3 regions of the Streptomyces sp. NPDC054794 genome follow, and region 2 is predicted to be linked to each of the others. Evidence: predicted binding sites of a transcription regulator. Region 2 holds the regulator's gene; each other region holds the start of a gene.
The links. The regulator HspR, encoded in region 2, represses chaperone genes until heat shock. The targets are predictions, from matches to a motif close to TTGAGNNNNNNNNNCTCAA.
Positions count from the first base shown of each region.

Region 1: lon (endopeptidase La) is a predicted target of HspR. The motif match lies at 838-856, and genes of this name have one in related genera.
Region 3: dnaK (molecular chaperone DnaK) is a predicted target of HspR. The motif match lies at 741-759, and genes of this name have one in related genera.

Region 1 covers NZ_JBSHAQ010000006.1:150,334-152,596, reverse strand. The annotation lists gene lon (endopeptidase La) at 1-815, opposite strand, end outside; gene ACWGKT_RS08385 (rhomboid-like protein) at 953-1,972, opposite strand; gene ACWGKT_RS08380 (spermine/spermidine synthase domain-containing protein) at 2,153-2,263, shown strand, end outside.
Region 2 covers NZ_JBSHAQ010000011.1:182,179-184,441, forward strand. The annotation lists gene ACWGKT_RS14660 (PA14 domain-containing protein) at 1-741, shown strand, start outside; gene ACWGKT_RS14665 (heat shock protein transcriptional repressor HspR) at 800-1,255, opposite strand; gene dnaJ (molecular chaperone DnaJ) at 1,261-2,263, opposite strand, start outside.
Region 3 covers NZ_JBSHAQ010000026.1:75,517-77,779, forward strand. The annotation lists gene ACWGKT_RS26230 (vWA domain-containing protein) at 1-192, shown strand, start outside; gene ACWGKT_RS26235 (OsmC family protein) at 250-675, shown strand; gene dnaK (molecular chaperone DnaK) at 806-2,263, shown strand, end outside.

The DNA of each region.
Region 1 (2,263 bases), on a different contig from region 2:
TTCTCGGGCAGGTCGGCGGCCTCGACGCGGGCGCGGTAGTCGTCGGACTCCTCGGCGGAGTCCTTGCCGTTCTCGCCGTTCAGCTCGCGCAGTTCCTTGCGGACGGCCTCCAGCTGACGGCGCAGCAGGAACTCGCGCTGCTGCTTGTCGACGCCCTCCTGGACGTCCTTGGCGATGGTCTCGGCGACGTCCTGCTCGGCGAGATGGTCGCGCAGTTGCTGGGTGGCGAGCTTCAGACGGGCGACCGGGTCGGCCGTCTCCAGCAGTTCGATCTTCTGTGCGGTGGTCAGGAACGGCGAGTAGCCGGAGTTGTCGGCGAGCGCGGAGACGTCGTCGATGGCCTGGACGCGGTCGACGACCTGCCAGGCGCCGCGCTTGCGCAGCCACGCGGTGGCGAGCGCCTTGTACTCCTTGACCAGTTCGCCGACGTGGCCCGGCAGCTGTTCGGGCACCTGCTCGTCGATGCGCGTGCCCTCGACCCACAGTGCGGCGCCCGGTCCGGTGGTCCCGGCGCCGATCCGCACACGGCCGCGGCCACGGATGAGCGCTCCCGGGTCACCGTCCGCCAGCCGGCCTACCTGCTCGACCGTGCCGAGCACACCCGTGCCCGGGTACGTCCCGTCGACGCGTGGCACCAGGAGAACCTTCGGCTTTCCGGGCTCCGTACGGGCGGCGGCCTGGGCGGCCTCCACCGCGGCGCGTACATCGGGGTCGTTGAGGTCCAGCGGTACCACCATCCCGGGCAGCACGACCTCGTCGTCGAGCGGCAGCACAGGCAGAGTGAGCGGTGTGAACGCCGTGGACTCAGCAGCCATGATCTCCCCTTCGGCAGTCAAGTTGAGCTATGCCGACTCAATGCATGTGAGCCCACGATTGTTCCCCCGCCCGCGTTCGCTCTGAGCGATCACCAAACAGCCCCGCCTCACCTGCGAAAACCAGGGAGCGGGCGCGCTTATGCCCTCGGGGTGGTGAGCCGGACGACCCGGCCGGCCGGCTGGACGAGCCGCGGTGTCGCGTTCCGGGCCTGCTGCCAGCGTCGGACCAGGGGCCAGGTGGCGATCCCTATCGTCAGGGAGATCAGGTGGCCCCAGTTGGTCATCGGGTCCGCGAAGGCGATCAGGTCGGTCACCACCATCCCGCCGAACAGGGCCAGCAGGGGCCAGCGCAGCCAGTGGGCGAGCAGGCCGGCCAGGGCGCCGGTGCTGGCGGCCACGCCGAAGCTGATGCCGTAGTCCAGGCGGTGCAGGGAACTGTCGGGCAGGTGCCCCACCACGACCGCGAGCCCCACGGGCACCTCGGTCGCGAGGGTGGCCAGCCCGTGCCCCAGCAGGAACACACCGGCCGCCCGCGCTCCCCCGACGCGCCGTTCCAGCGCCGTGAGCACGACCAGGAAGCAGAGCGCGTACGGCGACACCAGGCCGCCCGCGATCCACAGCGCGCTCGCCGTCAACACCAGTACCGGGGACCGCACCAGATGCACCACATCGGTACTGGAGTCCTGGTAGAGCGCGTGCACGAGCGCCGGGTCCGCGTACGTGGCGACCAGCGAGGTGACGGCGAGCACGGCCGCGTAGGCGAAGGTGAACGGCGTACCGGTGGGGGTGGGCAACAGCCGCCAGGGCCGCAGGGCACGCAGCCGGACAAAGACGCCGCGAACCCAGGGGCCCGCGAAGCGACTCGGTACGGCGATCGAGGCGTCCACCGCACCCGCTCCGGCGCCCACGGCGACGGGCCTCGCCACCGAGGGGGCTTCGGCGACGGCCACGGCCCCGGCGAGCGCGCCCACTTCGGCACTCGCCACCACACTCACCGCGGCCTCCGCCAGGACACTCGCCCCGGCGACCGGCACCGGCCCCCGCTGGCGCGGCATGCCGTCCAGCAGGTCGGCCGGGGCGGGGGGCAGGGGCGGTTCGGGGTGGTCCGGAAGGGACGTGGGCGAGGGCGTCGTCGAGGCCGTCGCGGCATGTTCCACGGTGAGGCGCTCCCTTCCGTTTCGCCCCACCCTTCGTGTCGCATGGGCCGCTGTCTATGACCGACGCCACGTGGGCCCCGGATTCACAGGATTTTCCGAGGAAACACCAGTCCCGCTCCAGCCCTGCCCGGCACGCGCAATTCCCCTGGCCGCAAGGCCCGGTTCAGGCAGGATGGACCCATGACCGGCGCGTACGACACCCCCGTAGTCCTGGACCGTCGCGAGGGCCCGTACGGGGAGGTGGTCCTGCGGCGGCACGGCGCGTCGCTCCAGATCATCGCCAACGGCTGC
Region 2 (2,263 bases):
ACCGTCTACTACTACCGTGTGTCGGCCGTCGACGCGGCGGGCAACGAGTCCGCCCGGTCCGTCCCGCAGCGCGGCAAGATCTGGGACAACGACCCGCCGGCCCTCGTCAGCGGGCTGACCGTCACCCCGACCGAGTACGGCTTCCAGCTGAACTGGGACAAGAACCCCGCCACGGACCTGCAGTACTACACGGTCCACCGGGGGGAGCTGCTGGAGAACGACGAGGGCGACAAGATCTGCTACGGCACCGCGACGGACTACGTCTCGCCCGACGAGACGTCCTTCGCGTACACCACGCTCCCCGACGGCGGCCAGGCCTGCTTCTTCCTCGACGCCGTGGACGACGACGGCAACTCCGCCATCAAGTGGAACGGCCCGGCCGAGGCCGTGACCGCCACCGAGCTCGACATGACGCCGAGCGTGGCGACCCCCGAGGGCTCGCCGCTGCGGCTGGACGCCACCGGCGCGGAGGGCGACGAGGGCAACCAGCTGGTGTGGTCCGGGCTCGGCGCGGGTGAGGAGGAGTCCGCCAACCCCGCGCAGGCCTTCCGTGTCTACCGCTGGAACCCGGCCACCGCCGCCTACGAGCGGATCGCCGAACTGGGGGCCGGTGCGCACACGTACTTCGACACCGGCGCCAAGCGCGGCTCGGTCTCCTACTACTGGGTGACCGGCGTGCAGGCCGACGGCACGGAGACGACACCGGCCGGCGGCTGGGCGATCAGCGCGCCCGTCAAGTGACACGAAGGGGCCGGGAGGCTGTACGCCTCCCGGCCCCTTCGCTTGTCCTGAGGCGAGGTCAGTCCGCCGACGACTGCTGCCGCTTGGGACGCCACACCACCAGCGCGCTGGTCTGCTGGACCTCCTGGTACGGAACCAGGTCGCGTCGGTAGGAGGCGTGCACGGCGGCCTCCCGCTGCCGCATCGCGGCCGCGGCGCCGTCCAGGGCCGCTTCCATCTCCGCCACGCGGGACTGGAGGGCGGCGACCTGGTTCTCCAGTTCGATGATGCGCTTGATGCCGGCCAGGTTGATGCCCTCGTCCTGCGACAACTGCTGGACGGTGCGCAGCAGTTCGATGTCGCGGGCCGAGTAGCGGCGGCCCCGGCCCGCGGTGCGGTCGGGCGAGACCAGGCCCAGACGGTCGTACTGGCGCAGCGTCTGCGGGTGCAGGCCGGAGAGCTGGGCCGCCACCGAGATGACGTAGACCGGGGTCTCCTCGGTCAGTTCATACGGGTTACGTCGACGGCCTTCCATCACTCTCAGGCTCCCTTCGCGGCCTCGAACAGCTCCGCCCGCGGGTTCTCACCCGCGGTCGCCTCGCGATACGCCTCCAGCGCATCACGAGCCTTCCCCGACAGGTCCTTGGGAACACTCACCTCGACGGTGACCAACAGGTCCCCGCGAGTGCCGTCCTTGCGGACCGCGCCCTTGCCCCGCGCCCGCATGGTGCGGCCGTTGGGCGTGCCCGGAGGCAGCTTCAGGGTGACGGTGGGGCCGCCGAGGGTCGGGACCCGGACCTCGCCGCCGAGAGCGGCCTCGGAGAACGTCACCGGGACGGTCACCGTGAGGTTGTCGCCCTTGCGTCCGAACACCGGGTGCTCGCCCACGTGCACGACCACGTACAGGTCGCCGGCCGGACCGCCCCGCTCGCCGGGCGCGCCCTTGCCGCGCAGCCGGATGCGCTGCCCGTCGGTGACGCCCGCCGGGATGCGCACCTGCATCGTGCGGGACGACTTGGCCCGCCCGCTGCCGTTGCACTCCAGGCAGGGGTGCTCGGCGATCAGGCCGCGGCCCTTGCAGTCGGGGCAGGGGTCGGTCAGCGAGAAGCCGCCGCCCGAACCCCGGGCCACCTGGCCGGTGCCGACGCAGGTCGGGCACACGCGCGGCGTGCCGTTCTTGTCGCCGGTGCCCGAACAGGCCTTGCACGGTGCCTGCGAGGACATCCGCAGCGGGACCGTGGCGCCCTCGATGGCTTCGGTGAAGCTCAGCGTGACCTCGGACTCGATGTCCTGGCCGCGTCTGGGCTGCGTCCGTGTACCGCCGCCGCCACCCCGGTTGAACAGGCCCCCCAGGACGTCACTGAACCCACCGCCGCTGTTGCCGAAGCCGCCTCCGCTCTGGGCGCCGCCTCCGAAGAGGTCCCCCAGGTCGAAGTTGAAGGAGCCGCCGCCCGCGCCCGGCCCCGGGCGGAAGCCGCCGTTGCCGAAGAGGGCGCGAGCCTCGTCGTACTCCTTGCGCTTCTTGGGGTCACCGAGGATGTCG
Region 3 (2,263 bases), on a different contig from region 2:
GGCGGTACGGTCCTGCAGCCGGGGATCGACCTGCTGCAGCGGGCCGAGGACTTCCCGCCGGGCGCGCCCGTCCTGGTGATCACCGACGGCTGGTGCGACGTGCTGCGGGTGCGGCGCGAGCACGCCTATCTGATCCCCGAGGGCCGTCATCTGCCATTCACCGCCCGCGGGCCGGTCTTCAGGGTGCGCTGAGCCCGAATGTGATCGGATGGGACACCGAACCCGGGTCCACCCGCGAAAGGAAGAACCGTGGCAACCACGCGCACCGCTCACACCGTCTGGGAAGGCAACCTGATCGAGGGCAACGGTGTCGTCACCTTCGACTCCTCCGGCATCGGCCAGCAGCCGGTGTCGTGGCCGTCGCGCGCCGAGAAGGCGAACGGCAAGACCAGCCCGGAGGAGCTGATCGCCGCCGCACACTCCAGCTGCTTCTCCATGGCGCTGTCGCACGGCCTGACCGGCGCCGGCACCCCGCCCACCAAGCTCGTCACCTCGGCCGACGTCACCTTCCAGCCGGGTGAGGGCATCACCGGCATCCACCTGACCGTCGAGGGCACCGTCCCCGGCCTGGACGAGGACGGCTTCGTCGCGGCCGCCGAGGAGGCCAAGAAGAACTGCCCGGTCAGCCAGGCCCTGACCGGCACCACCATCACCCTGTCGGCGAAGCTCGCCTGACACCCCCGTGCCTTCGGATGCCGCGTCCCCCCGGGCGCGGCATCGCCGTTTCTGGGTACCCGGCATTGACAATGGACCACTCAAGTTTTGTGCTGGAGTCTGGGAAGGGCCCGGGCGGAAGGGGACGGAGATGGCACGTGCGGTCGGGATCGATCTCGGGACGACGAACTCGGTGGTGGCCGTACTGGAGGGCGGCGAGCCCACGGTCGTCGCCAACGCCGAGGGGGCGAGGACCACACCGTCGGTCGTGGCCTTCGCCAAGAACGGCGAGGTGCTGGTCGGCGAGGTCGCCAAGCGGCAGGCCGTCACCAACGTGGACCGCACCGCGCGCTCGGTGAAACGGCACATGGGCGACGCCCACTGGCGTTTCCCGGACAGCGGTTCGATCGACGGCACCCGCTACCGCGCCCAGGAGCTGTCCGCGCGGGTGCTGCAGAAGCTGAAGCGGGACGCGGAGTCCTACCTCGGCGAGGACGTCACCGACGCGGTGATCACCGTGCCGGCGTACTTCGACGACTCCCAGCGGCAGGCGACCAAGGAGGCCGGGGAGATCGCCGGCCTCAAGGTGCTGAGGATCATCAACGAGCCGACGGCCGCCGCCCTCGCCTACGGCCTCGACCGGGGCGAGGAGCAGACGGTCCTCGTCTTCGACCTCGGCGGCGGCACCTTCGACGTCTCCCTGCTGGAGATCGGCGACGGCGTCATCGAGGTGAAGGCCACCAACGGCGACACCCACCTGGGCGGCGACGACTGGGACCAGCGGATCGTGGAGTACCTGGTCAAGCGGTTCAAGGGACAGAACGGCATCGACCTGAGCAACGACAAGATGGCGGTGCAGCGGCTGCGCGAGGGCGCCGAGAAGGCCAAGATCGAGCTGTCCTCCTCGTCGGAGACGAGCATCAACCTCCCCTACATCACCGCCTCCGCCGAGGGCCCGCTGCACCTGGAGGAGAAGCTCACCCGCGCCCAGTTCCAGGAGCTCACCGCCGATCTGCTGGACCGCTGCAAGACCCCCTTCCACCAGGCCGTCAAGGACGCCGGCGTGAAGCTCTCCGCCATCGACCACGTCATCCTCGTCGGCGGTTCGACCCGGATGCCCGCGGTCACCGACCTGGTCAAGGAGCTCACCGGCAAGGACCCACACAAGGGCGTCAACCCCGACGAGGTGGTCGCGGTCGGCGCCGCCCTGCAGGCCGGTGTCATCCGCGGCGACGTCAAGGACGTCCTGCTGCTGGACGTCACCCCGCTGTCCCTGGGCATCGAGACCAAGGGCGGCATCATGACCAAGCTCATCGAGCGCAACACGACCATCCCGACCCGCCGTTCGGAGATCTTCACCACCGCCACCGACAACCAGCCCTCGGTCGGCATCCAGGTCTACCAGGGCGAACGCGAGATCGCCGCGTACAACAAGAAGCTCGGCGTCTTCGACCTGACCGGCCTGCCGCCCGCCCCGCGCGGGGTGCCGCAGATCGAGGTGGCCTTCGACATCGACGCCAACGGGATCATGCACGTCTCGGCGAAGGACCTGGCCACGGGCCGCGAGCAGAAGATGACGGTCACCGGTGGCTCGGCCCTGCCCAAGGAC